DNA from 3 places in the Nostoc sp. 'Peltigera membranacea cyanobiont' 232 genome. Region 3 is predicted to be linked to each of the others. Evidence: riboswitches for the same ligand, from Rfam matches in the RefSeq annotation. Region 3 holds a riboswitch; each other region holds the start of a gene.
The links. A riboswitch is a leader RNA that binds a small molecule or an ion and turns the genes downstream of it on or off. The one in region 3 is predicted to bind cobalamin.

Region 1 (14,168 bases), on a different contig from region 3:
GTAATGCTCGTTCTACTTCTTGGCGCATATAATCACTACAAACGATAATCCGCCAGGCGTTGAAAGCCAGCAAGTTTTCTTTGCCATTTATATAGCCTTGGATGTCTGTGTGAATACCGTTATAGCGTCCGTATTCTGTAGCATGAATTGTGGCAACTAGTGGTATTTTAAAACTATGCTTGAGTGCGATCGCTGCATCTCCTACTAACCAATCATGGGCATGAATTAAATCAAACGGCCCTTCTTCCAAAATCAACTTACCACCGTGATGTCCCATACTCAGGTTGAGATTGACTACCCAGTGGAAAAAGTCGTTACTATACGCCACAGGCACGCGATGTACCTTTACTCCCTCAACCACCTCATACATTGATGCCTGACCAAACTCGGCCGTAATCAGGTGGATTTCATGCCCCAGCTTTACCAGTTCTGGGTACAACTCCGCTACATGCCGTGCAATTCCCCCAACAATCCTGGGCGGAAACTCCCAACTCAGTACCAATATCTTCATCTGCTAGACTCCCCGACACTTTACAAATACCTAAAAAACTACATTTACCTAAAAATACAAGGGTGGCAAATGTAGTGAGTATGTTTACTAAAATTGTTAGATTTTTTAACTGTTATTTTGTTAAAGCTTATCAAATATCCAAATAAACAAACCACTCCAGACACAGAGAACACAGAGACAAGAGGTTAAAGCGCTAAGTTCGGAGAGTTCTAACTCTACATCACAGGGCTATATCCCGCTTGCTAGAGTGTGATTCATTCACGTAGAATATAATGCCATTGTTGCAGCAGTTCTCATGACTTCATCTGCGTCATTTGACACATTAGAGTCTTTACAGGCGGATATCGCTGAATTGATCGCTCGTTTACCGACATTAAAAAATCGGCAACTTATTCAGCAAGCACTTGCCACTATTATTCGTCTAGCTGATACCGAGATTGAGCGTCTTGACTGGAAAATCTTGTCGGCTGCATTAGCAGATATGGAACGCGGTTTCCAGTTGTTTTATGATTACCGACACGTTCGCAAAGTCACCATCTTCGGTTCTGCTCGTCTAGCACCAGATACACCAGAGTACCAAATGGCCCTTGAGTTTGCTCGTACTATTTCTCAATTAGGATTTATGGTGATGACCGGCGGTGGCGGTGGAATCATGCAAGCAGGTCACGAAGGGGCTGGGCGAGAAAATTCCTTTGGATTAAACATTCAGTTACCCTTTGAACAAGAAGCAAACCCATTTATAGAGGGCGATCCCAAGCTAATTAACTTCAAATATTTTTTTACGCGCAAACTGTTTCTCCTCAAAGAAAGTGATGCTGTAGCCTTATTTCCGGGAGGGTTTGGCACTCAAGACGAAGCTTTTGAATGTATGACATTAACCCAGAATGGGAAATTTGGCCCAGTACCTCTGGTTTTAATCGATCGCCCTGGTGGTGATTACTGGCGTTCTTGGAGCGAATATATTGATCGGCAATTAGTGGAAAATGGTCTTGTCAGTCCTGAAGACCCCAGCCTTTACACGGTGACAGATAACCTGGATGTGGCTTATGATGCCATTACTCGTTTTTACCAGGTTTATCACTCCTGTCGTTATGTCAGTAATCAGTTAGTTATTCGCCTGAAGACAGATATATCAAACGCTCTTGTAAAGCAACTCAATGCTGATTTTAGTGACATTCTTGTTAAGGGACGGATTGAAAAAAGTCAGGCATTACCTCAAGAAGCACAAGATGAAACTGCTGAACTACCCCGCCTCATTTTGTACTTCAATCAACGGGACTTGGGGCGATTGTATCAGATGATTGCCACAATTAATCAGATGGGTAATCCTTCACCAGAGGATGCAGCGCATCCAGAAAGGAAGTAGCTTTTAAGGAAAGGGAGAGAATTGGGAATTACTTTCCCTTTCCTAATTTTCAGGTTATAAAATGTCAGAATTAAAGACTCATAATTCCCAAGGCTTCACTTTTTTATTTACCAATTTTGCATTTCTACTAATTCCATACACAACTCATTAATTTGCTCTAAATTAGGTTTGTGAGGTAGGGCGGACTGTTCGTAAACAACTTCCATTTCAGCAACCAAATCTTCTGCCATTTTCATCACCTGCTCATAAGAATACTCACCCTTTAAAATAGCTTTTAAATCATCAACATCACCAGCTATTCTTCTATCTACAATCACTTCACCTTGCTGCAAGATTTCTACTCCACTGCGTAACAATCTAATGCAGTGCATCCCATGTTTTAGGTCAAAACCCGACTGTCTTTCCATTTCTGCCCTAGCCGGATTTCTATTTTCCTGCCAAGATAAGTAAGCTTTCCATTCTCTTAAAGCTATTTGATAACTTTGGCTTTTTTGAAGCAGACGGATAAAATCTTTACGGCTATTGGTTAAATGTTGAGTATATTCTAAAGTCTCATCGGGTAAAGTATATTGTTTTAAGACTCCTTTAAAATCAATATCTGCTGTTAACAATTGGTATAACTGCTCCGCTTCTTCTAAAAACTCAATCCGTCCTCTGATTAAGTTATAAAGATACTCCAGAAAAGCATTTAGCTCATCTTTACTGAGGGGTGCTTCGTCTTCTATGGCGAAGTCAGATGGAATTGGTTTTTTTTGCGGCGGCTTTAATAACCATTTGCGATGAGTTTCCATCTTTTTAATTTGGGCGAAGGCATAACCAGTGTAAGTATGTTTTACCTTCTTGCTCAAAAATAGCTGCTTATGATTAATTAAATGCTGTCCAACTGCGTTGACAAAAGGATAGTTATTTAACCAGAGCAATTCTAAAACATTGGGATTTGCACCCGCTAATAACTGGAGAATTTTTCTTAATTCATATATAACTGTGTCTTTGTTACCATCAACAAATGGAAATATTCCTGGTTCATCCCAACCAGTATCTTTTTGTTCGATGCGATCGAATCCCAAGTAGTATCTTTTAGGTGCAATAAATACTCCCCGATAATCAAAGTCTGAATCAGGACGATTTAAACCATAGCCGTGGCTACCAGCTAAACCAATTAAAATAGTTCTTTGCTCAACTTCTATTCTTTTCATATCACCTGATTAAAATATAGCCATCCTAACTCATGAGTTAAGCGGGTGAGAAGATAGTAAGCAAAGTTACTGAGTTTAATAGAAATGCTCCTCAAGGAGATGATCCAACGGTGTCCCCTTGAGGAGCAAAACTTATCAATTGAGTTGTTCCTATACTTTCAGTTTCTTAGAATAGGAATTATCTAGGATTAAGGTGCCGTCTAGTTCCCCATCCTGGATTAACGATGGCGGCTAAATCTTCTTCAGATAACTTGTTGATTTCATTTTCCAGTTCATCAGCCGTGAAGTCATAGCCACGCTCTTTGGCAATCTTGATGAAGGCTTTTGGATCGGCTGTTGCCTTGAGTCTTTGCTGTAATGCTTGATCTTGTTTTACAGCTTGAAAAAGTCGGGTGGCATTTTGCTGTGTCATGACAGTCCATCTCCTGTTTTGAAGATTGGGTTTAAATGTATGAATTTGATTTTTGTCGATTCCCTTAACTCTGTAAAGAACTATTAGATTAAGCGCGTAAATTTCATTTTAAAACAAAGAATAAAAATGTGTGGATATTGACAAGAAACTATAAGTTTGAGTCTAAAATATTTCTTCCAGTTTGTAGAAATCATCCCTAAGATGGAAGCAGTATTTAACTAATAAATATTGATTCTGGTTTTTGGGTAAGCGATCGCCACCACGAATTTTGGCAAATAAAAGCTTGACTTACCACCTGTGAATAAAATATAATATTAGATTGTCTGTCTAATTCCTGCTCGGATCAGGTAGACATATTACAAAAGCTGGCAAAAGCCTCTCTACAGGAGATAAAAACCAGCTACCTGTACGGCAACCTCAAGGACAATTTAATGACCTACGCAATTATTGAAACTGGCGGCAAACAAATACGAGTAGAGCCAGGGCGGTTTTATGATATTGAACTGCTTCCTACCGAACCAGATGAAAAAGTTACAATAGACTCCGTATTACTCGTGCAGCACGATGGCGAAGTCAGCATTGGACAGCCACTAGTGACAGGTGCGACTGTAGAAGGGACTGTAATGCGACATTACAGAGGTCGTAAAGTCTTGGTATACAAGATGAAGCCGAAAAAGAAAACCCGCAAAAAACGGGGGCATCGTCAAGAAATTACCAGACTTATGATTGACTCCATCACCCTTAACGGTGAAGTGTTTGTTGCCCAAGGAGAAGCGGAGAAGGAAAGCCCCGTTTTAGATGAGACTCCTGCCGAAGAAGTTGAAGTCGCTGCTGAATAATAAAAAGAAGTAGATACAAAAGAGGAAATCATGGCTCATAAGAAAGGAACAGGTAGTACACGTAACGGTCGTGATTCTAACGCTCAACGTTTGGGTGTCAAGCGTTATGGCGGTCAAGTTGTGCGTGCAGGAAACATTCTCGTGCGTCAGCGCGGTACTAAATTCCACCCTGGTAACAATGTCGGTATTGGTAGCGATGACACTCTGTTTGCCTTAATCGATGGTGTTGTAATGTTTGAGAGAAAGGGCAAAACCCGGAAAAAAGTTAGTGTTTATCTACCCATAACTGCTGTTCAGGCAGCCCCTGCTGAAGCTGTAGCAGGTTAGAGTGTGAGGGTGGGTAACATTGCCCACCCTAATCGCTAATTAGCGCTGGCATAATGGTCAGATTTATATAGATTTCTAAAATTTTCTAAAAGTCGCTTTGTTTCTCTGTTAACCATAGATTAGTATCAGGATCGTTAAAGCGCAGATATTCTTCACTAACAAAATATTACAAAAGAAAATTTGCTTGCGTAGCTTGCTGCCGTATATATTTTATATCAAGTCTTAAGCACCAATTTTTGCATGTTCTAAAGTTCAGATAGCTCATGGACTTCAGCATGAGGTTTTGCTGAGATAATAGATACCTAAATTAGGTTCTGCTTTGAACTACCATGAATACCTGAGAAAATGCTGAGAATTAACTGAATTTTCTCAAGGGATAAATTTATGAAAATCATGGCTTAGTTTCAATAAGCTCTCAGTCCTCATAGAGATACTTTGGATGTTGGGGATAAATCAAATGTCAGTACCAAAAGTTTGATGAAATCCTCTATAAAAAAGGCATCTTTTTTACCTCAATAGCCTTTAAGAATGTGCTATAGCTTAATTTCCCTGAGTCAATCAATACAAAAAGAACTATCCAAAGGACGAAAAAAAATATGAACTGGAAAATACTTTGTTTAATTGCTGGTTTAAGTTTAACCGCCAGTCTCACTGCTTGCTCTAGCAGTCCTGCAAGCAACAATCAAATTGCCCCTGAAGCCTCTCCTGCGATGAGCAAAGATAAAGCTGGCGATGCGATGGGTAAAGATGCGATGGGTAAAGATAAGGCTGGCGGTGCGATGGGTAAAGATGCGATGGGCAAAGATAAGGCTGGTGACGCGATGAGTAAAGATAAAGCTGGCGGTGCGATGGGCAAAGATGCAATGGGTAAAGATAAGGCTGGTGACGCGATGAGTAAAGATAAAGCTGGCGGTGCGATGGGCAAAGATGCTATGGGTAAAGATAAGGCTGGTGACGCGATGAGCAAAGACAAAGCTGGTGATGCTATGAAGCAATCCCCGGCTTCCACCAAGCCCTAGCCACAGCTTTGCATCTCACTTTTCTTGTAAGATTAGGGGCTGCTTACCAGGAAAATCTTAAGCCAATCCCTATACTTTGGCGCTTTGACATCAACAGGAGAAATTCTGATGAATCACAACCTGCTCCACCGTCGTCAGTTACTTTTTTATATTGGCTTAGGGGTTGTCGGAATCGGTGCAGCCACAACACTTTCCAACTTCAGAAAAGTGAATGCCCCTTCTATCTCTCCGGCAATAAGTAATAATACGCAAGACTCGGAAAGTATTGCAGTAAAAACTCCCGTAGGAAAGAGTTTACCAGAGTTTCAGGGTATCAGTCAGTGGCTTAATTCTACTCCTTTAGCGATCGCCGATCTCAAAGGCAGTGTTATTCTGATCCAGTTTTGGACTTTTGCTTGTATTAACTGTCAGCGTACCCTGCCCTACATTACTAAATGGCATCGGCAGTATGAGGCGCAGGGACTCAAGGTGATTGGTATCCACACACCAGAGTTTGCTTTTGAGCGAGATCCGAACAATATAAAAAAGGCGTTGCAAAAACACCAAATTACTTATCCGGTTCCAGTGGATAACGAATATAAAACTTGGAACGCCTACGAAAATCAGTATTGGCCCCATATATTTCTAGCCGATCGCCAGGGTTTACTACAATATGACCATATTGGTGAAGGGGCATACGAAAAAATAGAGCAAACTATCCGCCAGCTATTGGGGTAGAAGGAATTATGACGACTTCTACTTTATCAATTAGTCTCGCTTTACTGGGGGGAGTTTTGAATGTCCTTTCACCCTGTGTTTTACCGATTTTACCAGTGCTATTAGGCCGCTCGCTCCAATCCCATACTTACGGCCCAGTCGCGCTGGTGGGGGGATTAATCGCTGGTTTTGCACTGGCAGGTAGTTTAATCGGTGTAACATCAGCCTGGTTTACGGGTTTGGCTAATTTATTACGGAATGGCGCGATCGCACTTCTTTTATTTTTAGGATTACTCGCAATTTTCCCCACCTGGAGTTACCGAATATTTACTTATATTCCGGTCGGTAATTGGGCTAAGAAACCCCCACGAATTGGACTTATGGGAGAATTCTGGTTAGGGACTCAGTTGGGGCTTTTGTGGACTCCCTGTGCTGGGCCAGTTTTGGGAGGAATTTTAGTCTTAGCGGCAGTTAATCATCAAGTCGCAGGTGCATTTTGGCTGCTGGTTGTTTATGGAATCGGAGCAGGTTTGCCTTTATTAGCGATCGCCTACGGTGGGCGAGTACTTAGCAAACGCATCTTCAATGTCCGCCGCCATAGTGCAGTGTTGCAGCGTGTAGGTGGTGTTGCGATCGCAGCGACAGCAATTGCTATTCTTCTCGGTTGGGATGTTCAGATACAACTTTGGTTGGCTCCCTTCTTTCCTACTCAACCGATATAATTCGTAATTCGTAATTGGAGAACTGGGCAACTAATTTTAGTTATGGAAAATAAAAAATGCGTATTATCTTTATTTAAGATAAAACTGACTTATCTATGCACTTTTAACTACGAATTACGAATTACGAATTACGAATTATCATGGTTTCATCTAAACGCAAAGTCCGCTCAACACCAAGTCAGACTTTCCTCTCAAAGACCTTTCACTGGATTAATATCATCAGTCTCATCTTGATGATTAGTAGCGGATTGCAAATATATAATGCTAACCCAGTATTTGGCGGGCGTGCAGGTTGGCATTTTCCTGACTTTTTGTTGCTGGGGGGTTGGCTTGGGGGTGGCAGAAACTGGCATTTTACTGCTATGTGGCTATTTTCACTAAACTTACTTTGGTATGGAATCTATATCTTTGTAACTCGTCGTTGGCAGCGTCGCTTTGCCGATGGCGGTGATTTAAAAGCATTGCAAGTCAGCCAGAACCCAAAGCGCAAAAATTACGCATGGCATCGGCTAGTTTATACTGCTATCATTCCCGTGTTGCTGCTGGCAATCTTGAGTGGTCTGGCGATGTACAAACCTGCCCAATTGCATTGGCTTTCGGGGCTGTTTGGTAGTTGGCAAACTCTCCGCACTGTTCACTTTATTACTGTTCCTACAGTCATACTGTTTACAATTGCTCATTCCTTACTTGCCCTGAAGGTAGGAAGCATCCGTCTAGTTAAGTCTATGTTCCTGTAGAGGTCTTATGAGTCTGATTCTTCCCAAACGCACCCTATCCCGTCGTCGATTACTCCAAGTATCTGGACTTTCAGGGGTAGGCTTTCTTTTAGGTGGCTGTGGGACAAACTTGTTCTCAGATAATCTGCGGCAAATATCTGAGCCGCTAAACCAACGTCTAGAAGCACTCCTGTTAAGTCAGAAACCAGTTCCAGAATTTGCTGTAAGTGCCATAGAAACAGACAAATTGCTGGTTAATACCTTTGACTTCACGCCACAAATCGATCCGGCGCAGTTTCGCCTAAAGATTGATGGCGAGGTTAGCAACCCGATGCAATTGAGTATGGGGGATATTGAAAAACTTCCCTTAACTTCAATGGTAATTCGCCATGTCTGTGTTGAAGGCTGGGCTGCGATCGTTCAATGGGGAGGTGTGCGATTGCGAGACTTGGTAGCGCTGGTACAGCCTAAGTCAAATGTCCGTTATGTCTACTTTAAATCTGCTGATGGCTATTATGAAAGTTGGGATCTTGCCTCTGCTGTACATCCGCAAACCCTGATGGCTTATCAAAAGAATGGACAACCTTTATCAGTTGATAATGGTGCGCCTATGCGTCTAGCATCCCCAGTTAAACTGGGCTACAAACAAAGCAAGTGGGTAACTCAAATTACATTTGTCAGCAATTTGTTACCTCTTAAAGGTTATTGGGAGGATCAAGGATATGAGTGGTTTGCAGGGCTATGAGGGAGCAGGGGGGCAGAAAATTTTACAATCGATTCTTAGTTGGGATTACAATCATTGAGAAATAGGGTACTTTATCTGGATCGACTTCATCCAGGGGTATAATTCGTTGCTGCGACGTTGATGCCCGCTCAATATATCTTGCTCGTGATGCTAGCCCTAATTTATGCAGAATATCCCGTACTTTGGTAAAGTGACGACCTAGCTTCATAATTGCTGCTGCATCAGTTATCAACAAATGTGTAGTTAGTTCTTCTGCTGGCAATGGGGCGGGTAAGACTGTGAGAATATCGGTGTAGTAAGTGAAAGGTACACCCAAAGCTACCGGACAAGCCATCAGCGAGGAAACTCCGGGGACAACTTCTGTTTGGTACTGGTCAGATAATCGTGTGAACAGGTACATGAACGAGCCATAGAAAAATGGATCGCCCTCGCACAACACCACCACATCTCGACCGGCTGCTAAATGTTCGGCGATTGGTTCAATTTCTTTATCGTAAATAGACTTGGCCTTTTCTGGTTCCAAAGCGCGGGGGAGATGAAATAACACCTCGATTTGATTGCCAGGAAGATATTGCGCCACGATCGCTCTAGCGATACTCTCTTTACCTGTGGCTGATTGATAAGCTACTACAGGAGCCGCACGTAATAGCCGCAGCGCTTTCAAAGTCAATAGTTCTGGATCGCCTGGGCCAACACCAATTCCATAGAGACGACCTTTAGTTTTCATATTCATTCTTCCTCCGTTGCCAGGGCGTTAACTGCTGCTGCTGCGATCGCACTTCCACCGCGCCGACCATGTAAGGTTAAAAATGGTACATTCCTGCTATCTGCCGCCAATGCTGCTTTCGATTCGGCTGCACCGACAAATCCAACTGGGAAGCCTAAAATAATTGCAGGTTTAGTAGCTCCTTCATCAAGCATTTCTAACAGTCTAAATAGTGCTGTGGGCGCATTCCCAATTGCGATTACCGATCCTTCCAGGTGCGATCGCCATAATTCCAAAGCTGCTGCCGACCTTGTAGTACCCATCTTTTTAGCAATTTCTGGCACTTCCGGCTCGTTGAGGGTACAGATAACTTGATTGTTTGCAGATAACCGTCGTCTGGTAACGCCATCGGCAACCATCCGGCAATCGCATAGAATTGGCGCTCCCTCTGCTAAGGCTGCCCTTGCAGATTGTACTGCTGTTGGTGAATATCCCAAGTCAGTAACAATATCCGTCATCCCACAGGCATGAATGAGACGCACGGCAACTTTTGCTACATCTGGTGGCAGTACATCTAAATTCGCTTCTGACCGGATGATTGCAAAAGAATTACGGTAAATTTCGTTGGCATCTCGGATGTAGTCGGGCATTCGATTTGGGATTTTAGATTTTGGATTGACTTGAGAAGTGAGCCTAAGTGTTTATTGAATTAGAGTTGTAATTGAGCGATCGCACATCGATTGCTAAATTCCCCAAAAGATTCATTGGGATTTAAGCGTTGAATTTTATATACATATAGCATCCGCTCTATTAATGCAGGTAGTTCGGTAAAAGTCACATATTGATATATTTCCCGTCCAAATTTCTGCTTGCTGTCACCAACATAAACGTGATAGCCTTCTACAATTCCACCGTCAGCCTCAAAGTTGACACCGAGCAGAGTAATATCACTCTTGCTATGGTGGGCGCAGGATTTTTCGCAGCCACTGAAGTGGATATTAACTGGGCAATCCAGAGTAAGGCGAGTTTCCAGATACTCAGCTAATGCCAACGCATGACTTTTAGTGTCTGTGGCAGAAGAAGCACAACCCTTGTTTCCAGAACAGGCAACTAATGCACTCTTGATGTTAGTTGCAGAGAAATCTAATCCTAAAAAAGTAATTTCACTTTGGACATCATCAACCCATTGCTGAGGAATGTCTGCAATCAGCAAATTTTGCCAGGGAGTTAACCGAAGAGTGCCACTACCATATTTTGCTGCTAAATCTGCTAAACCCTTCATCTGTGTACTTTCCAATCGTCCCAGAGGTAATACGATACCAATATAAAATAAGCCTCGCTGACGTTGGGGATGGATACCAATATGCTGATACTTGCCCTCTCCTTGCAAAATAGTAGAGAATTCCTTTAGGGGTTGGGGGATTAGGTATTTTCCCGTTTCACCGTCCAAAAGCGGGAAAGGTAAACGTTGCTGAACTTCTTGGAGATAATTTTCACAACCCAAAGTATTCAATAACTCTAAGAGACGTAGCCGACGCTTATTTGTAGTATTAGTATGAGCTAGATAGACCTCTGCCAAAGCTGCCAAGACAGGTAAACATTGCTGTGGTGTTAACAAAATTCCCGTATTGCTAGGCGGTTGGCCCTTTGCGCCGACACTGAGATAAAGGCGAAAGTAAACATCAGCATTGACTAAGACAGCAGCAAATAGGATATCATTTAAGCGATCGCACACGCGAATTATTCCACCACCATCAAAGCAAACGCTAAATTTTGCCGATAGTCCTGAAAGCGCCGGATGTGCGGCAATATAATTATCCCAATCTTCCACAAAAGGGCGAGTGTCGATTAATTCTTGGGAGTCGATACCAGCAGTTGGGCTGGTCATAATATTACGGATATGGTCTACAACAGAATTGTGAGAACCCAATCCCATAAGCTGTAAGTGCTTCAAAACCTCGGCATTTATCCCCGTGCGGATCTCGCGGACTTGTAGGTTAGCTCGATTAGTCACATCCACATAGCCGCCACCGTACTGCTCTGCTATGTCTGCGATCGCATGGCACTGCTGAGTACTAATAATTCCACCTGGTATTCTAATGCGAGATAATATCCCATCGGCGGCGGGTGTAGCATAAAACAAGCCAGGACAAGTGGCAAATCTAGAAAGCAAATTTAGAACTCCTTCCCCGTGCGACGCAGGGAGTAGACGGTGATTGTGTCTTGATGACATCTTGAAAGTTGGCATTCTGACTTGGGCGATCCCATCACAGCTGCGGCACAGTCCCGGAATTTCACCGGAGTTTCCCAACTCCAAGCTTTAATAATTTAGCACGAGAAGGTAGTTAGAAAATTTAACATTTCAGAATTAGGGAACTCCAAAAAATAAATTATTCAATTTGTCTACTCAACTAGACTTCTTTCTTCCTTGTCTCCCTTGTCCCCCTTGTCCCTCTGCGACGGAATATTTTTTTACTTGGAAATCCCTTAGTGAGGCAAGAGCGATCGCTACGGTTTTCTAAGCTAGAATACCAAAGTTGTGTTTAGACAGATCCGACAAGTCAATTGCCAAAAAGCTCTTATTTCCATGAACTACTACGTAATCTACGACGGAAATTGTAATCTCTGCGTTACTTTAGTGCAATTGCTAGAAACCTTAGACAAGGGAAAGTTATTTCACTACGCTCCCATGCAAGATGAACAGACACTTTTAAAGTGGGGAATTACAGCCCAAGATTGCGAACAGGGAGTAATTTTAATTGATGGCAATGAACCTCAAAGACGTTGGCAAGGCAGTAACGCCGCAGAAGAAATTGGGCGGTTATTGCCAGTAGGAAGTATATTTGTAGATGCTTATCGAGCCTTACCGGGGATGAAATGGGCAGGCGATCGCTTTTACGAACAAATCCGCGATAATCGTTACACCATATTTGGTAAGCGTTCTAGTACTTATGAATCGGGATACTGTGCTGATGGAAACTGCAAGGAATCCAAGAGTTAGTTATTAAACACGATCGCAATGCTTCTATAAAACAGTTGCTTGCAACTCAAATCGCGCCTAAGCGTTGGGCGATCGCCTTTTTAACTGACTAATTAACCACAGACACTTGTCACAATTTGTAGAAACTCCCGTAAAACAGGTGTCATATCCTCTTGTCGCCACACTACAGCCGTTTCTACTAATGGTGTTTTTTCTTCTAAAACGCGATAAACCACACCAGCCCTTTGAAGATTTTGCAAAGAAGACGGTACGATCGCAATCCCCATTCCTGCTGACACTAGCCCGATAATTGTCTGCATTTGGATTGCTTCTTGAGTCACTTTTGGGCTAAAATTCCCTTGCTGACAAAGACTCAGGATTTGATCGTAAAGTCCAGGCCCCAAATAGCGGGGGAACATAATAAAATTTTCGTTCAAGAGCGATCGCACTGAAATATTTTCTTGTCTGGCTAAGAAATGAGTTTCTAGCAAAGCTACAATTAGTCCTTCCTGCTGAATACATTCTTGATTGAAAGTGTTGTCTTCCAAAGGTGGATGGGCAAAACCTACATGGATGCGGCGATTGAATAGCGCTTGTTCTTGCTGAGTTGTCGTTAATTCTTGCAATAGTAACTCTACCTCTGAAAACTGTTCTCGAAACCGTCGCAAAATCACAGGTAGCAAATCGTAAGTTACCAAGGTGGTGAAACCTACTCGGAGTTTTCCTTTCTCACCCCTACCTGTCCGTTGAGTCAGATCGATTGCCTTGGACAGTTGAGCGAACAATTGATAAGCTTCTTGCAAAAATACTTGTCCGGCTTCCGTTAGCTGCACCTGTCGTTTGGTTTTGCGTTGAAAAAGTTCTACTCCAAGGGATGCTTCTAGCTGTTGAATTTGCTGGCTTAAGGGCGGTTGAGCGATGTGAAGTCGCTCTGCGGCTTTACTAAAGTGGAGTTCCTCAGCTACAGCAATGAAGTAGCGCAGGTGTCGCAGTTCCATAGTTTTGATATTTTATAAGTCTCAAATACTCATAAATATATATTGGACATGTCAAAAATTGCTATCTATGATACTCATACATGGAAATCAGAGGATGATGTAACGATGTCGGAGAATTTGAGAAGCCAAGTTGTGACACAAGGCGTGCAGCGATCGCCAAATCGGGCTATGCTGCGGGCAGTTGGTTTTAAAGACGAAGATTTTAATAAAGCCATTGTCGGTATTGCCAACGGTTACAGTACAATCACTCCCTGTAATATGGGGATAAATCAACTGGCGCTCATAGCAGAGGCTGGGATTAAAACCGCCGGGGCGATGCCGCAAATGTTTGGCACCATTACCATCAGCGACGGGATTTCGATGGGAACCGAAGGGATGAAATATTCCCTCGTGTCGCGGGAAGTCATCGCTGATTCCATAGAAACCGCCTGTACCGGACAAAGTATGGATGGAGTACTAGCCATTGGCGGTTGTGATAAAAATATGCCAGGGGCAATGTTAGCGATCGCTCGGATGAATATTCCTGCTATATTCGTTTACGGTGGCACAATTAAACCCGGTCATTACAACGGACGCGATTTAACTGTTGTCAGTTCTTTTGAAGCAGTTGGCCAACACAGTGCTGGAAAAATTGACGACAAGGAACTATTAGAAGTTGAAAGTCGCGCTTGTCCTGGCGCTGGTTCCTGTGGGGGAATGTTCACAGCTAACACCATGTCTTCAGCATTTGAAGCAATGGGAATGAGTTTGCCCTATTCTTCGACAATGGCAGCCGAAGATGCCGAAAAAGCCGACAGCGCAGAAAAATCAGCCTTTGTGTTAGTCGAAGCGATTCGCAAACAAATCTTCCCCCGCCAAATTATCACCCGCCAATCTATAGAGAATGCCATCTCTGTAATTATGGCGGTGGGTGGTTCGACCAATGCAGTATTGCA
Region 2 (4,099 bases), on a different contig from region 3:
AATATGTCGCCTGTTTTTGACTTAAAGTGCCTGAAGCAGGCACTTTAAGTCAAACAAAAATAACACGAATAATTTTCCCGAAAATTCCCGAAAAATGCACAAAGTCAACAGCCTAGCTCGGAGGCTGTTTTTACTGCCCTGAGAATATGTGCCAACAACCCTCCAGGTACTGGGTGATTGTTGGCAATGAATTTAATCATGCTGATCATTTGACTGAGAATATGTGCCAACAACCCTCCAGGTACTGGGTGGGTTGAAAGACTGCTGCCAGTTAATTTAGATAGAATCTAAGCCTATACTAGCGTGGCAACAACCCTCTAAGTACTGGGTGGGTTGAAAGCCAAATCTGAAACTATTACGCACGCATACAAAAATGTTGTAATAACGTGCCAGGTACTAGGTGGGTTATCATAATTTTTATTAGGGAGGGTTGAAAGAGAGCGCTACGTTGACATTATCGCTATAGTATCTGTAAATAAATGACATTAATTTGTCACTGGCAGTTAAACGACATCAATTTGTCCCGACGACAGATAATTAGTCCCAACGACATTAATCTGTCACCGACGACAAATAATTAGTCACTGTACATTTAGAATGGACGTAACTGGATTCGAACCAGTGACCTCTACGATGTCAACGTAGCGCTCTAACCAACTGAGCTATACGTCCTTAACCACACGATTATAAATATTAGCATATACTTCTTGAATCGAGCAAGAAAAAGACCCAAATCAGGCGAAGTTTATTATCAAACAGAATTCAGGAGTCATTTCCCATCTGTGGCAAAAACCGGGTCGATCGCAATTGATGAAACTTTTCTCAGATGACCCTAGTGTATGATCGATAAGGTCATTCGGTTCTGGTGGGGAGCAGCTACCAGAGGTAACGGGGAAAGTTCGGTGCAAATCCGGCGCTTGGGAGCAACTGTGAACCAATTTGAGATTACATCTCAAATTCCAAATTGAGTGAGTCAGGATGCCCACCGAAATAGATTTAACAGTTCCACATCTCTGCGAGGTACAGATGACTACTACTGTAAATATTTCCCCAACGAATCCCTTGGGTGTTGCTGACCATACTTTATTTGTTTGCAAAACTTGTGCTAGCGTTTGGCAAGAGGGAAAACGCTTAGGTGAAAGTGGTGGTCAAAAACTTCTAAACCAACTTCAGCAGCTTGCACAAGATTGGAACTTACGAGATGAATTCCCAATTCAAGAAGTTGAATGCATGAGTGCTTGCAATCGTTCTTGTGTAGTTGCCTTTGCTGCCAAAGGTAAATTAACATATTTGTTTGGCGATTTAGCCGTTGATGGTAGTGCATCTGCGGTACTAGAATGCGCTAGTCAATACTATGTCAAAACAGATGGTTTACTACCTTGGTCAGAACGGCCAGAAGCGCTGAAAAAAGGCATTTTGGCAAAGATTCCACCTTTATCTCAATGATGCGCGTTTTAATTCTGGGTGGAACGGGAGATGCCGCAGAACTAGCTGCTAAAGTGGCGACTATTCAAGGGTTAGAAGCAATCACGTCTCTAGCTGGTCGTACCCGTGAACCATCAATTCCGTTGGGCGATTTCAGGGTTGGAGGCTTTGGTGGTGTGGTGGGATTGGCTAGCTATTTGCGTCAAATGCAAATCGACTTATTAATTGATGCAACCCATCCTTTTGCGAGTCAGATTTCCTTCAATGCGGCAGATGCTGCAACTGAAGTCGGAGTACCCCATCTAATGTTAATTCGCCCGCCTTGGGAAAAAGAAAGTGGCGATCGCTGGATTGAAGTTGACAGCGTTGAAGCCGCCGCCATATCTCTGCAAAACCAGGCACAGCGAGTATTTTTGACAGTTGGGAGGCAAGAACTAGCCGTCTTTGCTCACCTAGAGAAAATTTGGTTTCTGATGCGGATGATTGACCCTCCCACTGATGATGCTTTAGTACCCACAGGAAGGATATTGTGCGATCGCGGGCCCTTTACCCTCAATAATGAAAGGCAAATCCTGATTGATAATAATATTGATACCATCGTGAGCAAAAATAGCGGGGGCGATGCCACAAAGCCCAAAATTGTTGCAGCGCGAGAACTGGGTGTGAAGGTTGTTATAATAAACCGTCCAGCCATACCGCCAGGAGAACAAGTTACTGATGTTGATGCTGTTTTGGCATGGCTATTTGACAAGTTGCACAATTAGTACAATCAGGCAAAAGCTTCGATCGGGAATTTTCTTTAGTCAGCTTAAGATAAACTGTGGCGTTGAAAAAAGTCCCAAATGGTCTGACTGGCATTCAAGCCAAGTTTAGCATTGAATTTATTTAGGTTCGGATCGGTTGAAGCACCACCAGGCCAAAAATGTCCCCCATCTACTACAGCTAACTGTAAGACCTCTGAGTTGCCACTACAATTTGAGTACTGAGTAGCTTTGACTTTTGAGCTTTTGCTAGAGTTCGTGTCAGAAAGCAGTGGCGATGCGCTAGGTGAAATACATCGATCGTGCGATCGCCAAAAGCTTACCATGTCTGAAATAGAAACAAGCGCTCCTCGTTGAGTGTGGTCATCACCTTCATAACGAACATCTCGATCGTTTGTACCGTTAACGATCATCATTGAGATCGGAGTCTGAGGTTGGCAATTAGGTTTGAGCCGAACTGGAAGAGAGCCAGCTACTGATGCAAAAGCGGCAATTTTATCAGATAGCTTACATGCTAAAGCTTGGGTAAGTATTCCGCCTCTAGAAAAACCAGTGGCATAGATTTTATGACTATCAATATTTCTTTCTTGCTTCAGATGATCGATTAAAGCACTGACAAATAAAACATCATCTATCTTTCCTTGAGAATTACCTCTAAGGCTCCATTTTTGATTAATTCCATCTGGATAAACAACAATAAATCCTTTTTGCTCTGCTAAATTATTAAAACGCGTAACATCACTAATCGAATGACCACTACCAGCATCTCCATGAAATACTAAAACTAATGGCATTGGGTGGTTTGGATCGTAAGATTTTGGAGTGTAAAGATAGTAAGTGCGTAATCGTCCTTGATTATTTATCTGTCCATAATTATCACCACTCAATATTTTTGGTTGAGAGGTATGTATTTCATCCGCTTGGATTGAATTGCAGGCTGTTACTAAACTAATTACAAGTAAGGAAGTAATAATTTTCTTAAAGTATTGACAGCTATGATATATATTCATGTTCGTTCAATCATTCGATAAGAATATTTTTACTATAATTAGTGTATTTTGTCTATTATCTGAAGTAGGATAAAATTAAAACTAACACTCTTTCTAAAGTGTTAGTTTTAATCATGCTAATCAGCTAAAAGTAATCAAACTTATACCGATTATTTGTGAGACTGCATCAAATAAGGTAATTTTGCCCCAAGTTTGATCGAGGGAAGTTTAATGCAGCTTCTTAGAGAATTGGTATTTTTGCAAGAAGTCGATTACAACATCACTACTAAATGCAGCAGATATATTAAACTCTTACGTAGTGAGCAGGAACCCAACGACGACCGTATCTTGTTCTTTCCCAATGACCAGGAATTAACTTTTTGTGAACATAACGGCTAATCACATTATGTCTCTGAACACCAGGTCTGACAACGATCTCTGCTGCCGATGCCTGTGATGGCAAGGAACCAATTATAAGTGGTAAAGCAAGTAAAGTACCAACAAAGATCCGCTTCATTATTTAATCTCCTATCAGTTATTTTTGGTTTACTTGACTACAACATTCCTAAATGATTTAGGTTCTACTTTTTACCGAGAAAAATGATATTTGAAAATCCCTTTGTCATCAGGATTTTTCCATTAAGAAAAGTGACCCTAAATTTGGAGGAAATCTTATTTGTCTCACGACTCAATTAAGATTGATGTGTCACTTTGAGTTTAAAACACTAAATAGAAAGATAAATGGTAATAAAGTCATAATTTAAGCATGACTAAAGTCATACTTACGTAATGTGCAATTTCTAAATTAGGATTTTGGAAAGTCTCAAATAACAGCAGAGTGACGTAAAAGTGCTACCTTTACCCAACGTACTTTCAGCCCAAATCCGTCCGCCGTGCTGTTGCACAATACTCTTACAGCCAAAC
Region 3 (14,168 bases):
TAAAATTCTACGAACCCCACCCCCAACCCCCTCATCGCTTGCAGGGAGGGGGCTATGATGTACTTTGTATGATTAGGAAACGCTATATCAAACTAAATAACTCGTATTTGGGACGATCGCAAAAAAGGCATACTCATACCAAGCAGTCCAAATAAAACTGCGAATCCATCGCTGGCGCTTTTCGGGACTCAATTCATATTCAAAGGCCCCACGAGATATATCAATGGAAGATAGATGAGAGTTGCAACCACAGCCGTGTTGATAAGTAAAACCGTATTTGGAAGCAATACTTTGCACTTTCATCTGAATCGCAAACACCTTACCTGCATGGAGTATGGCATCCCAAGAACGCTTGTGTTCAATATCGCGGGGGTCAAATCTTAAGGCGCGTTCTTCAAAAACACGATCGCGGTAAATTGGTGCTAGATGCACATGATAGAAGCTGGCGGGTAATTCATAACCAAATTCGTTGAATAAATCTATGCCAATGCGAGCCACTTTTACTTCATCAGCGAACTCGATTCCCTTTGACTCCAAATCGCGAAGAACTTTTTCAAAGTTTGGATAGCTGTCTTTGAGAAAGTCTTGCCCGAAAAACTCTAGCGTTTCCCATGCTAGTTGGGCAAATAGCTGAGAGAATGAGGGTATCAAGTGAGCTAGTTGGGGGCGATCGCTAAACAAGTCAACGTCACCATGCTGTAATTTGTATAGGAACAACTGCGCCATCTCAACATAGCTTTGGGGATGGGAAAGTCCGACACTCGTGGTTCCTCTAGCAATGTCTTGCCATCTAGAAGGTAGTTGAGAAACGTGAACCGCATTTTCTCCAGCAATGACTGCAACAGGAGGACATTCGAGAAGTTGCATCGACAATCTCCTTTAAGACTTCAATGTGTAATTTACCTTAAGCGATCGCTAAGTGTATCTTTTGAACACAATTAAAAATGTTTTACAGACTGTCTTTTGACAAAATTATAACTTTCTTTTAAAATACAAGATTGTTTTACTTACATCTAAATAAAACAGCCAGAATTTTAAGCCCCAGCTATTTTTTTATATAGTTTCTCACCTTTGACTATCTCTTCATAGTGCTGTTCATAAGAGGTGAACCTGATGGATTCTTGTTTTCCTAAACCCAAAATACCAAAGGTACAGAGGCTATTATAAAACAGTTCGTGTACCCGCTTTTGAAGTACCTGATTGAAATATATCAGGACATTACGGCAAAGAATGACATTAAACTCATTAAAAGAACTATCAGTTGCTAAATTATGCTGGGCAAACACAACGTTTTCTCGTAATGATGCTCGAAAAATAGCATTGTCATAAGCTGCTGTATAATATTCTGAAAATGACTTTTTGCCACCTGCTTTCAAGTAAAGCTGAGTATATTCCTGCATCAGTTTTATGGAAAAAATGCCAGTTCTAGCACTTTGTAATACCTTCTCATTAGTATCAGTTGCATATATTCGGCAACGGTGATAAAGTCCTTCTTCTTGTAGTAGAATTGCTAATGAGTAGACTTCTTCACCCGTAGAACATCCAGCGTGCCAGATGCGAATAAACGGATAGGTTTGCAAGAAGGGAAGAACTTGATTTCTGAAGGTGTTATAAAAACTAGGATCGCGAAACATTGATGTTACATTCACTGTCAGAGCAAGCAAAAATCGTTCCAAATAAGCACGGTTGTGCAGTAAACGCTCTTGCAAAGCAGAAATATTAGCTAATCCCTCTAATTGCATGAAGCTCTGAATGCGGCGCTTGAGTGAGGAAAGAGCATAATCGCGGAAGTCATAACCGTAGTATTGATACACCCCTTCCAAGAGGAGATGTATTTCAATATCCTCCAAGGTTGGTTTGGGTAAAGTCATAGTACGAATTAGCATATATGCTGAACCAGCTATTTAAATATACTGGCAATACATGGGTTAAGCTGCTTGGAGTTAATCAAACAACTGTTTTCCAAAACGCTTCATCTAGCAAAAATCATTTATATTCTAGGATGCTAAGGTTTTAGAACCCAAATACATCTTACGCCGAAAATATCTTGCTGGATCTATTAAATTTGATAACGGTGCTACTTCTGGGTTTCAGTTTAACTTAATTGCTGTCACTGCTAAAACAGCGATCGCTATTATTGAAATCCAAGCTAGCAATCTAACCTGGGAACGCAGATTTTTAATCTCTTGGTAAGGATTTTCTGTCGGTGGTATAGGATATGGTTGAAGTTCTGCAACTTCAACAGCAATTTCTTGAGGTACATTTTGAATCCTTTCAAAAGCTACCTGCGTATGTAGCCAATTAGTAATTAGTTGAGGACAATTTTTCTTAAACCAATTTAAAGCCAAAGTTTTAAAAACTGGTTTAGACATTCGGGCAATTAATTTCATTACCCTGTTTAGAGGCTTCACGCGAAGCTTTTGGTTGATTATATTGACTGAACCAACATCATAGAGACAATCCAGAATTAGTTTTACAGTGGCTTCTTCACTGTTAATCAGATTTTGCAGCAAAAGTAGAACATCGTGCATCCGCTCGGTTTCAATAAGCTTTTCTGCCAATGTTTCTGGAGTGTTTACTGAAGGATTTACGGTTGTATTTAGGGCGTTTCGTCTTACTATCGTCATATTGGTAACATAGCAGCCAGAATAATGTCAGTACACCTATCTACCGAGAGAAAGGTTTTTTATCTAGAGAGAGAACATAAAAGCCAAATTTTGTTTGCGAGACATATCACTATATAGTCCCTGGAAAAAAGCTATTTGTCTAGCTCCTATGAATCTTTTTATAACAAACCGCTTCATACACAGAGAACGCAAAGCAGGAGAAGAGAATCTCAGTCTAAAATTGAAATATCTATCAAGCTTGCTATGACATTATCATGACCAGCGAAAAAATAACTGTCCAGTCTTTGTATACTGTCACTGATGAAGAATTAATGCTGATGAGTTCGCAAAACTCAGAACTGCGATTTGAACGGAATGCGAATGGAACTTTAGAAACTATGCCCCCTACTGGTGGAATTTCTGGTAATCGAGAAATCAAAGCAGGAGCCTATTTGTTAAATTGGGTAGAAAGTCAGGATTTAGGTGAGGTTTTTAGTTCTAGTACAGGTTTTAGATTAGCAAATACGGCTGTCAGATCGCCTGATGCTGCTTTTGTCGCTAAAGGACGTTTACCAGAAGGCTGGGATCAACAAGAAGATAAATTTATTAACTTAGCACCGGATTTTGTAATTGAAATTCGTTCTAAAAATGACAGCTTGGCAAAACTCAAAGCCAAGATGGAAGAATACATTACTAATGGTGTTCAACTAGGATGGTTAATTGATAGTAAAAATCAGCAAGCTTTAGTTTATCGTCGGGATGGTTCAATTACTCAATATCCAGCTACAGCAATATTAAGCGGTGAAGATGTTGTGCCTGGTTTTAATTTGCTTTTAACAAAATTATTATAAAATATTACCTACATATTTTATTTTAAATAAATCATGTAGTTATACTTTTAGACAGACAATATTTAAATCTATATTCCATCATCAGATAGATAAGATTTTAATGCTAGTTTATTAAATTGATTTAAGGATACGGTATTTAGCTATTTATACGAGTCAATTTATGGAAAGTACAGAAACAACGCAAACAAACTCAACACCTTTTCCAAATATTCCACCAGTTATTGAAAGTAACGACAGTGAGTATCTGGATACTGGCGTACCTAGCACAGTTGCGATCGCAGGACATCCCCTACATCCCCTGAGTGTAATCTTCCCCATCGCCTTTTTAGCCGCCGCTTTGGGAAGTGACATCGGCTACTGGTTAACTGGTGATTTCTTTTGGGCTAGGGCTTCGCTATGGTTAATCGGACTCGGATTAGCTGGAGGTTTACTCGCAGCCGCGATCGGTATGAGCGACTTTTTGAAAATTGAACGAGTTCGCAAGCGTACCGCCGGTTGGGTGCATTTGATCCTTAACGTTTCTATCCTCGTTTTATCACTCATCAACTTCCTTCTCCGTTGGGGCGACGCTGAATCCCGAATAGTACCTTGGGGACTGTTAATCTCGCTCGTTGTTGGTACACTAACCAGCGCTTCCGGCTGGTTTGGTGCTGAACTTTCCTATCGCCACAAAATTGGTGTAGTGGGTGCTGGTAGCAGAAGATACCCATAATTACGAATGATCGAGAAAGAGCTATGTGAAGGCTAAAATTTTCGTTAGTTTTTAGCCTTGACAAAATGCTCTAACATCGTAATCAAACAATATTTATTATTTATCGAAACAGAATTCAGGAGTCAGGAGTCAGAATTCAGTGCGACTGGCGGATAGCGCAGCGTAAAGCCTACGGCATAGCTTCTCTACGAGAGGCTGCGCCAACGCTTAGACCCGGATTTCTCACCACACCTCTCAAAGCCCGTGCTTGTGCAGGGGAGCAGGGGAGCAGGGGAGAGTTCAAATACCAAGTTCTTTCCCCCTCTGCCCCTCTGCTCTATCAAACGCCTGAAGCTTGTGAGAAATGCGGGTTAGAGCGAGTCCGCGAGCGTCTGAATAAGATGTTTGAAAGTTTATAATGGATAACTTAACAAGGGGGTAATCGGAATCAAAGTCACCCTTTTTAAGGGGGATTTAGGAGGAACTAAAAGTATTTGATCCATCACTAGCAACTTTTAAAACATCCTCTAACTCCCAACTCCCAACTTCTAACTCAATTAACTTTATGTCTAAAAATTTACCTTATATTATGCCATCCCCTCAATCCCAAGTTGAGGAAGCTTTTGCATCTTACCAAACAACTCACCAATTCTACCATGAAGTTCGGTCACGGTCAGAGTTTCAACGTTATTGTGAATGGTATTACACAACAGCAGAACAGCATCGCCAAGAGCTTAAAAGAATGCGCGGCGAACTGAATATTTTTCAGTGGTTTCGCCGGCGATAAGCGATCTAGATGACCTCTAATTCATTTTCACGTAAATGGGCTTTAAACTTTTTACTAAACTGGACTACAATCGGCAAATTAGCGCTTACAGGTCTGTCTCGCCATTGGGTGGCAATATTTACTACATCGCCTTCTGTGCCTTTGATGTCAAAAGCCTGATTCCGGTGTTCAGGATGATGATACACTACTACCGAATCTTTAACGCGGACGCGATCGCCAACTTTCATAACAACATTTACACCTAGCATTTGCTTTTCCACAAGTATCTGCTACAAAATATATGATTAAATCGCTTAAAATTTGATTTAATCAGCTATTTCTTGACGCTTCACAGGGGGGCGACGGCGCATTTAACCCTCTGCGTCCAGGCACGTTTTAGCTATCCGTGCATACTTTTGCAAGTTTTTACCGCGTTAATGTTTATCACTCCCACCCTCCGTTTTACCCCAAAACCAGGGAAACAAAAGAAAATGAAGCGATATTTCAGATGTGCTTAGTACTTTGGCAAGAGATATAACCCAATCGTCTTCAGGGTAACTGAAAGTTTTCGGGCATTTTAAAACCCTTCATACAAATGAAGGGTTTTAAAATCTGGTCAAGAGAATATTTTACACAATTCCTGGAACAACAGGTTCACGATTTTATTCAAGAGCTTATCTTGGATATGTTTACCGCCTAGCAATTTCTCATCTTGCTTACTGATGTTGGTTTTGATTAAAAAATAAATCCAAGCACAGCAACTATTTTAGCTATTGACTATATGTAATTTAAATGCTTATCAGTTTAAGTACACTAGGATAGAGAAAATACACTGTCCATTTTAGATTTTGAATTTTCCAGAAAATCTAAAATCTAAAATCTAAAATCCAAAATAGAGTGACTTATGAGGGAACCAAGCAAAAATTTTGAACCCTTGCTTACCAAAGAAGCCCCGCCAGTTGTTGAACGCATGGGGCTAACCTGGCTAATTGCAGCAGCGATCGCAACAGCTTTACTGTGGCAAGTACCAGGAGGTGATTATATCTTATACCCATTTACAATTCTGGCAACCTGGTTTCATGAAATGGGTCACGGCTTAATGGCACTCTTATTAGGAGGGCAGTTTCAGAAATTACAGATTTTTAGCAATGGTTCTGGTGTTGCAACTTATGGCATCCGGTCGTTATTGGGGCCAATTGGCCCGGCAATGGTGGCAGCAGCAGGCCCAATGGGGCCGCCTCTTGCTGGTGCGGCTTTGATTCTAGCTTCCCGCAGTTTTACAGCAGCAACCCTCTGTTTAAAAATATTAGGGAGTTTTTTGCTATTATCCACATTAATTTGGGTACGTTCCTGGTTTGGATTGGTAGCAATTCCCTTGTTGGGTTTAATAATCTTGGGTATCGCCCTGAAAGCACCTCGCTGGGCGCAAGGATTTGCCATTCAATTCCTGGGTGTACAAGCTTGTGTAAGTACGTTCCATCAACTCGATTATCTATTTAGTAGTTCTGCCGGCCCCCTTGGACTCTCTGATACAGCGCAAATGCAGCGATATTTGCTTTTACCTTACTGGTTTTGGGGCGGGTTGATGGCGATCGCATCTCTGGTGATTTTAGTCCAAAGTCTTCGCCTTGCCTATCGTTCAGAATGAAAATACAGATGAGCGATCGCCAAACCTTACCTAAGCTGGCTGTTGAACGCGAATTTCATTGGTACAAGGACGACCATTTTCAATATCAGCAATATTAGCAAAAGTTGTTTCTGCGATATTGTGGAGTGCTTCTGCTGTAAAAAAAGCTTGATGTCCAGTAATGAGTACATTGGGGAACGTTGTCAGACGTTGGAAAATATCATCTTGAATAATTTCGCCAGACAAATCCTCAAAAAACAATTCCGATTCTTGTTCGTAGACATCCACACCGAGATAGCCAATCTTACCAGACTTCAATCCCTCAATCACTGCTTGGGTATCAATCAGCGCACCTCGACTAGTATTAATTAACATCACGCCTGGCTTAATCTGTTCTATAGCCTCAGCATTAATCAAGTGATGCGTTTCAGGAATCAGGGGGCAATGTAGAGAGATAATATCACAGTTGGCAAATAGCTCAGGTAGTTCTACATACTTTCCACCTAGCGCCTCCAATTCGGGATTGCGATAAACGTCATAAGCGAGTAATTTACAGCCAAACCCCTTCATAATCTGTCCTAAAATCAGACCGATTTTGCCGGTGCCAACAATCCCCACTGTGCGCTCATGCAAATTAAATCCCAACAGTCCATCTAGGGAAAAATTGCCTTCTCGGACACGGTTATAAGCCCGATGAATTTTGCGATTCAGACTTAAAATCAATCCTACAGCATGTTCTGCTACTCCATAGGGTGAATAGGCGGGAACACGCACAACGGTAATTCCTAAATCTGCTGCGGCTTGTAAATCTACATTGTTAAACCCTGCACAGCGAAGGACAACCAACCGAGTTCCCTGTGAGGCGAGAAGCTCTAAAGTTGGGGCATCAACCCGATCGTGTACAAATACGCAAACCGCCGGAAATTCGGCGGCGAGGATAGCAGTATCCCGATTTAAACGGGGTTCAAAAAATACTAATTCGTGTTGTGGGGGAGAATTTGCAGCTGACAAAAACTTCCGATCGTAGGCTTTTGTACTGAAGACTGCTACTTTCATGCAAAACCTCAAGCTGTATACTGCACGGTATTCGACTACATAATACCTTGGCAGTTAGAGAAGCGATGTCTATAACGGGCTATTCAACATCACAGCTTTGAATATTGCCAGTCTTCAGAATTCATGTTTGTGTAAGCAATTTTATCAGGACTTACGCAACTGGCACAATGCGATCGCAGGTGATTTGTGTTTAATCGCAGATGATATGATTGCGATCGCCTCAAGCTTGCAGTTGCGTAAATTATGGTATAAAAACAAAAGATGACTGGTCAAATTAGCGATCAATTAATTTATAAAAGTCAAATATTCTCCATTGCAGGTGTGGATGGTGTGGGATTATTTGATCCAACGCAACACGGTTTTTCTCCTCAATGGGGTACAACAGCTTGTTGGCGAGGCTATTGTTGTACTTATAAGGTAATAGAAGAGACACTTTACTTAAAAGAATTAATTATCTCTCTCAGCCTAAAAGAGAAACTTGCAAAACAAGGGAAAGCAAAAGATTTTCTGGGTGTCTTACCTTCTCGTCGAGATACGCCTGTGGCTCATCCTAGCGCTATTTATGGTGAACTAAATTATCTTGTTGAATTTACAGGCAGTTTATTAGTAGCCAATAATTTTATTAAGAACCTATATGTTCATCTTGGCTTTCAATCTGCTTATAAATATGAGGAAGTTCATGAACTTCTCTTTGAAAGTGGTTATCTGATGCAAAGTATTAACCGCTCCGAAGAAATGGCAGAAATTCGCCAAAAGATTATTCCACCGTTTTATTTATATGACCAATGGCATCTTATATGGAGAGGTAAAAACGGTTAGTAAATAAAATAATCAAAAATCTAAAATTTAATGCCAAATCAACGCTTTTATCACATTGGTTTTGGACAAGATGATTTAGGTTCATCGCCTCCCAGCATTGCTTTATTATCTGGCGACCCGGAGCGATCGCATCTAATTGCCCAAACTTATTTCCAAGATATCCGCTTATTGTCAGAAAATCGCGGACTCAATAGCTACATGGGATACTTACCTAATGGTCGCAGCATCTTATCAGCTACTAGTGGTATGGGTGCGCCTTCATTGAGTATTGTGGTCAATGAGTTAATCCAAGTAGGAATCCGACAAATTATTCGCATTGGAACTTGCGGCTCAATTCAACCTTATATACCAGTTGGTAGCGTTGTTATTAGCAGTGCAGCATTATGTCGCCAAGGTGCAGCTTATGACATTGCACCTGTGGAGTATCCAGCCGCAGCCGATCCGTTTTTGACAGTTGCTTTAGTTAAAGCTGCACGAGAATTAAAGGTTGAACATTACATCGGAATTACTGCATCAGTTGATACTTTTTACGAAGGACAGGAACGCACTGATTCAGCGAATCCAAATTTAATGCGATCGCTGCATGGTATTACAGAAGAATATCGGCGCTTGAATATCTTGAATTATGAGATGGAATGCGGCACGCTATTTAAGATGGCAGGTGTGTATAATTTTGCTGCTGCTGCTATTTGCGGTGTAGTCGCTGGGCGGACTGTGAGTGAAAATATCATCTTAGAACAGAGAGATATTGCCGTTAAAAATGCGATCGCAACTGCTGTACATACAGCCGCAACCTTTGAATAAGCTCAAAAATGTATCTTATCTAACTTCTTAGGATGCCAGATTGAATCTGCTCTAAGAGGATGAATGAACGGGAGCATCCCAAATGTGTAAATTTATTTTTTGGTAGTGCGGGCTTCTAGCCCGCTTCCTGGAGATTAGGGAGCAAGATGCTCCCACTACAAATTTTATTTTGGCAAAATTGGGATGCTCCCGAATGAACAAGTATTTCGCTGTGATTTTAGGTACTTAGCGATCCCCCCTAACCCCCCTTTTTAAGCAGGGCTGTTTCATTCCCTAAAGAGCGTTAAATATCAAGGGTTCTAGCGATTTAAAATTGATTATTTTGTTACCAGCGTGCCAAGAAAATGAACAATTTTACTGTTGTTCAAGTGCTTAAAAGTTCATCTTCTCGTCACCCTCACTTACAATTTTCTCGCTAACCATCTTGACAAATCCTGTTTGAAATGGAATGAATCAGCCCTGCCTTTTTAAGGGAACCGGAATCAAAGTCCCCCAATTTCTCGGGGGATTTAGGGGGATCTAAAAGTATTTGATACATCACTAAGGACTTTTCAAACATCCTCTAAGTAGTTTTATCATGTCTTTATCTAATCTTTAATTTATCAATCAGTAATTATAGGTAAGATGTATTGAGTAAAATGCCATTTTATCTGATGGAGACACATAAATAAAAAACTTCACTAACTAGCTTTAGAGGACAAAAGTTATGTATATATACTAGAGATAATATATTAATTAAAAATGATAACTAAAATAATTCCATATATTTGAAGTTTGTGAAAGATAATTTCATAAAAGTTGTGTTTTTTATGGAAGATATGTGTTTGCAGTACCAATTGTTATAGCTATTATAATAAATTTATCTATTAAAGAATATCAGCAAAATTGGAGATAAATATAATATGAAGAATGCTTATAGGCGTTGGATTAAGACGGTTAACCTAGCTGCGATGTCTACGACAGGCTATGCCTACACACTAATCCCGACACTAATATTTTTAGCATTCTCTCATCAGGCAATAGCTGACGATCCAGGAGCATGTTACATGGTAACTTCCTCTGGTAAAACTGTTGGATTAGAAAGGCTTTGTGGTAATATCGCCGCACCTTCAGACGACAGAGTTTTTCGAGTCTCAATCAAACGCCGCTTTGGCGGAACTCCTGTGATTGACGTTACCTTCAATAACAAAAAAACCTTTGAAATGATTGTAGACACAGGTGCTAGTGGAACCATTATCACTCAAAGTATGGCGAATACACTTGAACTCCAGGCTACAGGTACTATGCAAGCTCAAATTGCCGATGGTAGCGAGGTAGAATTTCCAACCAGTAAGATAAAATCTGTTGCAGTCGGTGGAGTTACAGCTAATAATCTTCAGGTAGCGATCGCACCAAAAGCAAGTATCGGCTTACTAGGCCACGATTTCTTTGGTAGTTATGATATTAAGATTCTGGAGAAAGAGGTTGAATTTCATCACCGTTAATGCTCACAGGACATTCCGAAATTGCTCTAATATTCGCTGTCGCACTCGTTCTATTACTACTTCCTCCTCAGCAGATAGCCCATCAAATAACATTTCATATATAAATGGTACACCCAATTCTAACTCCGATAAAAGTTGACGCTGACTAAATACATCTTGTGGTTTGCCTTCTATCATCAGTCGCCCTTTATCCATAACAAAAACCCAATCTGCCCATCGATAGACTAAATCTAAATCATGGGTTGCCATCAATAAAGTAGTGCCATCTTGATGAATTTTTTTCATCGTTGCTATCAAGTTACGAGTATGTTTGATATCTAAATAAGCTGTTGGCTCATCCAACACCAAAAGTTCTGGCCGCAGTACCATCACATCTGCTATAGAAACTCGCTTCTTTTGCCCTAAACTCAGATGATGTACTGGTCTTTCTGCTAAAGCAGTCAGCCCAAATTCAATTAATGCTTGTTCTACTCGGTCTTTAATTTCAGATTCTGGTAAACCCAAATTACACAAACCGTAAGATATATCTTCTTCAACAGTAGAAGCTACTAATTGTTGTTCTGGATCTTGAAATACTAGCCCCACCTTTTGCCGTAAGCTGCTAAGATAATTTCGGTTATAACTTAACGGTTCACCGCGCCAACGGACAATACCAGAATTAGGTTTATATAGACCATTAGCTAATAAAAACAGTGTAGTTTTACCACAGCCATTTTGCCCAATTAATGCACATCTTTTGCCAGATGGAATCTTCAGTGTTAGACCATTCAAAGCTGATTGCTGTGCTACTGGATAGGTGTAATATACCTGCTCAAATTCGAGTAAATATTCCTGCATTCCGCCAAAAGTCCAATCCTATTAATACTACACAGCCGAAAATAGCTTCGATGATATATCGTCCTTGAGGATGATAACGGCGGGGATGCCAAACTCGAAATTCACTCACAAAACCCCGTGATTCCAGTCCGAGAGAGAACTGACTATATCGTTGTAAGGTTCGCTGTAATAGTTGTCCGATTAGTAGTGCTAAACTTTTCATTCCACTACGCCAAGTACGGTAGCCACCACGTGAATTTTGGGCTGTCAACAATTCGGTAGCTGTATTTAGCAGAATGAAAATAAACCGATACATTAGTAATAACAAATCGCTTAAAAGCACAGGAAATCGTAAGTAACGCAGAGTTTGTAATATCTCCGTGAAAGGGACAGTTAACATGAGAAAATATAAGCAAGAAACAGAAGCTAATGCTCTGGTTAAAATTCCCCATGCTTGGATACTGCCACTATGACTGATATAAATATAGAAGTGTCCGAGAGTTAATCCATACCACGAGTCTAATTGCACCTTGGACAAATCAGCAATTGCAACTCCATTCACCATTAAGGCTGGTAAACTTGTCAAACAAAAAACTATGGTGAACATTAACAACCGAAAATAAACACCAGCCGGAATTTTTGCATAAATAACTGTCCAAATCCCCATCCAAAGCGTCATCAAAATTTGCACTAGTGGATGGGTTGTAAGGGAAATAGCAAGAGTAGTAAATGCAAAAATTATTTTATGTTCTGGTGGCAATCTTCGCAGTCGATTAGTGTAAGCTAAACTGTCTAATTGCAGGCTCATTCTTCACGTTTTTGTTGGGAACGTCCTTTATACAACCCAATTGCATAACCAACTACTCCAGCACCTAAAGCTGCTTGCGAAGCAAATAATAAGCTTTCTATTTCTCCACTAGCTGGTTCAAAAAATGATTTAAACCAAGGTTTATATCCAGGCTGGATTTCAGTAATTGCTTTTTCAGCTTTGTCATCAGAACCGGCAAATTCCCCACCCCGCACAAATATTAATGGTGCAACTGCTAAGGCTAAAACAGCTACTACCAACAGCCAGTTACTCAACCCTTTTTTAGATTGACTCATTACCATTTCCTCGCTTGATTAATTGCAACAGTTCCAATTCTTGAGGATTATAAGATTGCAGCCAGTTCCATACCAATACAGTTAGCAATCCTTCACTAATTGCTAAGGGAACTTGAGTTATGGCAAAAATTCCGGCGAACTTGGTAAATGAAACGATAAATCCACCAACGGGGGCAGGAAAAGCTAGGGCGAGTTGAATAGAAGTGATAACGTAGGTGAGTAAATCTGCGATCGCAGCTGCGAGAAATATGGCAATTTTTTGTTTACCACCCAACTTCATTGTCAGATTATATATCCAGTAAGCTGCAAACGGCCCTGCGATCGCCATCGAAAAAGCATTTGCACCCAGCGTCGTCAAGCCGCCATGCGCCAGTAACAAAGCTTGAAACAACAATACCAAGCTACCTAAAACCGTCATGGTGAGAGGGCCAAACAGCACCGCACCTAACCCCGTCCCTGTAGGATGAGAACAGCTACCTGTTACAGAAGGGATTTTCAAGGCTGACAGCACGAAAGTGAAAGCACCAGCCAAGCCCAGTAGTAGTTTTAGTTCCGGGTTCGCTTGGGTAATGCGAGTCAGACTACGCAATCCTAATAGAAAAAATGGTAATGCCACAATCCACCAAAAAATTGCCCACTGCACTGGTAAAAAACCTTCCATAATGTGCATGGCATAAGCGGGTTTGGGTAAACCAACTACCAAGTAAAAACTGATAACTGCCATCAGGGTTAGACTGACTAACGCCTGTTTTTTTCTTTTCATAACCTGTACCTCGCAGATTTATGTAAACGAATTGGTTCCCATCGGCGGGCATCCTGACTCACCTAATTTTGGCTCACAGTTGCGGGACAGCGCCGGATTTACACCGGACTTTCCCCCTTGCGTCCAATGGCTACTCCCCATCAGAACCGATTGGAGTTAACTATATCACTATCGCTAAAGCATCAAAACCGCGAACACAATAATACTATCAATCGGAATTGTATTTAATATACCCCCCTAGTGGATTGAAGTTTCTAGAGAATACATGGTCTACTAGACAACTGGACTCTTAAATAAATCTGGCTGCAAAGAACACTTCTTAAATATGGAAACAATACCATTTATGGGTGCTTCGTCCTTCGGCTGGCTGTACTGGGTAATACAGCCGCATCTAGCCATGCACATTCCAGATGGCTTCTTGAACTTACCCGTTATCCTAGTCACCTGGATAATTGCTGTTGCTTTAATTGCACTAGCTATTAAGCGATCGCAAGCAGAATACCAAGAACGAGCAGTACCTTTAATGGGAGTTTGTGCAGCTTTTATCTTTGCAGCGCAAATGATCAATTTCCCGATTCCAGGAGGCACTTCTGGACACCTTTTAGGCGGAACCCTAGCCGGAGCTTTATTAGGCCCTTGGGCTGGTTCGTTAGTTATGGTTGCAGTGTTTATCGTGCAAGGGGTTCTATTTCAAGATGGTGGACTGACAGTTTTAGGGGCCAACATCTTTAATATGGGATTAATCGGTACATTTGGTGGTTACTATCTCTATCGCACAATC

Region 1: linked by a shared signal. The riboswitch ahead of cobG (precorrin-3B synthase) and the one ahead of CDG79_RS28365 (energy-coupling factor ABC transporter permease) in region 3 are both predicted to bind cobalamin.
Region 2: linked by a shared signal. The riboswitch ahead of CDG79_RS19425 (DUF1636 family protein) and the one ahead of CDG79_RS28365 (energy-coupling factor ABC transporter permease) in region 3 are both predicted to bind cobalamin.

The regions. Positions count from the first base shown of each region.
Region 1 covers NZ_NOLK01000044.1:47,895-62,062, forward strand. Annotated here, with positions in the region: gene CDG79_RS16770 (glycosyltransferase family 4 protein) at 1-511, opposite strand, end outside; gene CDG79_RS16775 (LOG family protein) at 807-1,877, shown strand; gene CDG79_RS16780 (nucleotidyltransferase domain-containing protein) at 1,985-3,073, opposite strand; gene CDG79_RS16785 (Nif11-like leader peptide family natural product precursor) at 3,252-3,485, opposite strand; gene rplU (50S ribosomal protein L21) at 3,917-4,324, shown strand; gene rpmA (50S ribosomal protein L27) at 4,355-4,651, shown strand; gene CDG79_RS16800 (hypothetical protein) at 5,248-5,670, shown strand; gene CDG79_RS16805 (thioredoxin family protein) at 5,779-6,387, shown strand; gene CDG79_RS16810 (cytochrome c biogenesis CcdA family protein) at 6,396-7,088, shown strand; gene CDG79_RS16815 (cytochrome b/b6 domain-containing protein) at 7,229-7,825, shown strand; gene CDG79_RS16820 (molybdopterin-dependent oxidoreductase) at 7,833-8,549, shown strand; gene CDG79_RS16825 (precorrin-2 C(20)-methyltransferase) at 8,572-9,276, opposite strand; gene CDG79_RS16830 (precorrin-8X methylmutase) at 9,279-9,905, opposite strand; gene cobG (precorrin-3B synthase) at 9,965-11,428, opposite strand; adenosylcobalamin-variant (AdoCbl-variant) riboswitch at 11,490-11,580, opposite strand; gene CDG79_RS16840 (thiol-disulfide oxidoreductase DCC family protein) at 11,843-12,256, shown strand; gene CDG79_RS16845 (LysR family transcriptional regulator) at 12,349-13,233, opposite strand; gene ilvD (dihydroxy-acid dehydratase) at 13,339-14,168, shown strand, end outside.
Region 2 covers NZ_NOLK01000057.1:12-4,110, forward strand. Annotated here, with positions in the region: tRNA gene CDG79_RS19420 (tRNA-Val) at 599-672, opposite strand; cobalamin riboswitch at 841-1,004, shown strand; gene CDG79_RS19425 (DUF1636 family protein) at 1,027-1,446, shown strand; gene CDG79_RS19430 (cobalt-precorrin-6A reductase) at 1,446-2,189, shown strand; gene CDG79_RS19435 (extracellular catalytic domain type 1 short-chain-length polyhydroxyalkanoate depolymerase) at 2,234-3,196, opposite strand; gene CDG79_RS19440 (hypothetical protein) at 3,480-3,692, opposite strand; partial or broken gene CDG79_RS19445 (sensor histidine kinase) at 3,929-4,099, opposite strand, start outside.
Region 3 covers NZ_NOLK01000113.1:5,981-20,148, forward strand. Annotated here, with positions in the region: gene CDG79_RS28290 (hypothetical protein) at 88-867, opposite strand; gene CDG79_RS28295 (CheR family methyltransferase) at 1,035-1,871, opposite strand; gene CDG79_RS28300 (hypothetical protein) at 2,091-2,627, opposite strand; gene CDG79_RS28305 (Uma2 family endonuclease) at 2,882-3,457, shown strand; gene CDG79_RS28310 (DUF2231 domain-containing protein) at 3,618-4,169, shown strand; gene CDG79_RS28315 (hypothetical protein) at 4,714-4,935, shown strand; gene CDG79_RS28320 (ferredoxin-thioredoxin reductase variable chain) at 4,941-5,162, opposite strand; gene CDG79_RS28325 (M50 family metallopeptidase) at 5,819-6,562, shown strand; gene CDG79_RS28330 (2-hydroxyacid dehydrogenase) at 6,593-7,597, opposite strand; gene CDG79_RS42850 (hypothetical protein) at 7,725-7,862, shown strand; gene CDG79_RS28335 (hypothetical protein) at 7,859-8,416, shown strand; gene CDG79_RS28340 (nucleoside phosphorylase) at 8,447-9,220, shown strand; gene CDG79_RS28345 (retropepsin-like aspartic protease family protein) at 10,123-10,704, shown strand; gene CDG79_RS28350 (energy-coupling factor ABC transporter ATP-binding protein) at 10,708-11,541, opposite strand; gene cbiQ (cobalt ECF transporter T component CbiQ) at 11,516-12,328, opposite strand; gene CDG79_RS28360 (energy-coupling factor ABC transporter substrate-binding protein) at 12,325-12,624, opposite strand; gene CDG79_RS28365 (energy-coupling factor ABC transporter permease) at 12,611-13,387, opposite strand; cobalamin riboswitch at 13,414-13,553, opposite strand; gene cbiM (cobalt transporter CbiM) at 13,713-14,168, shown strand, end outside.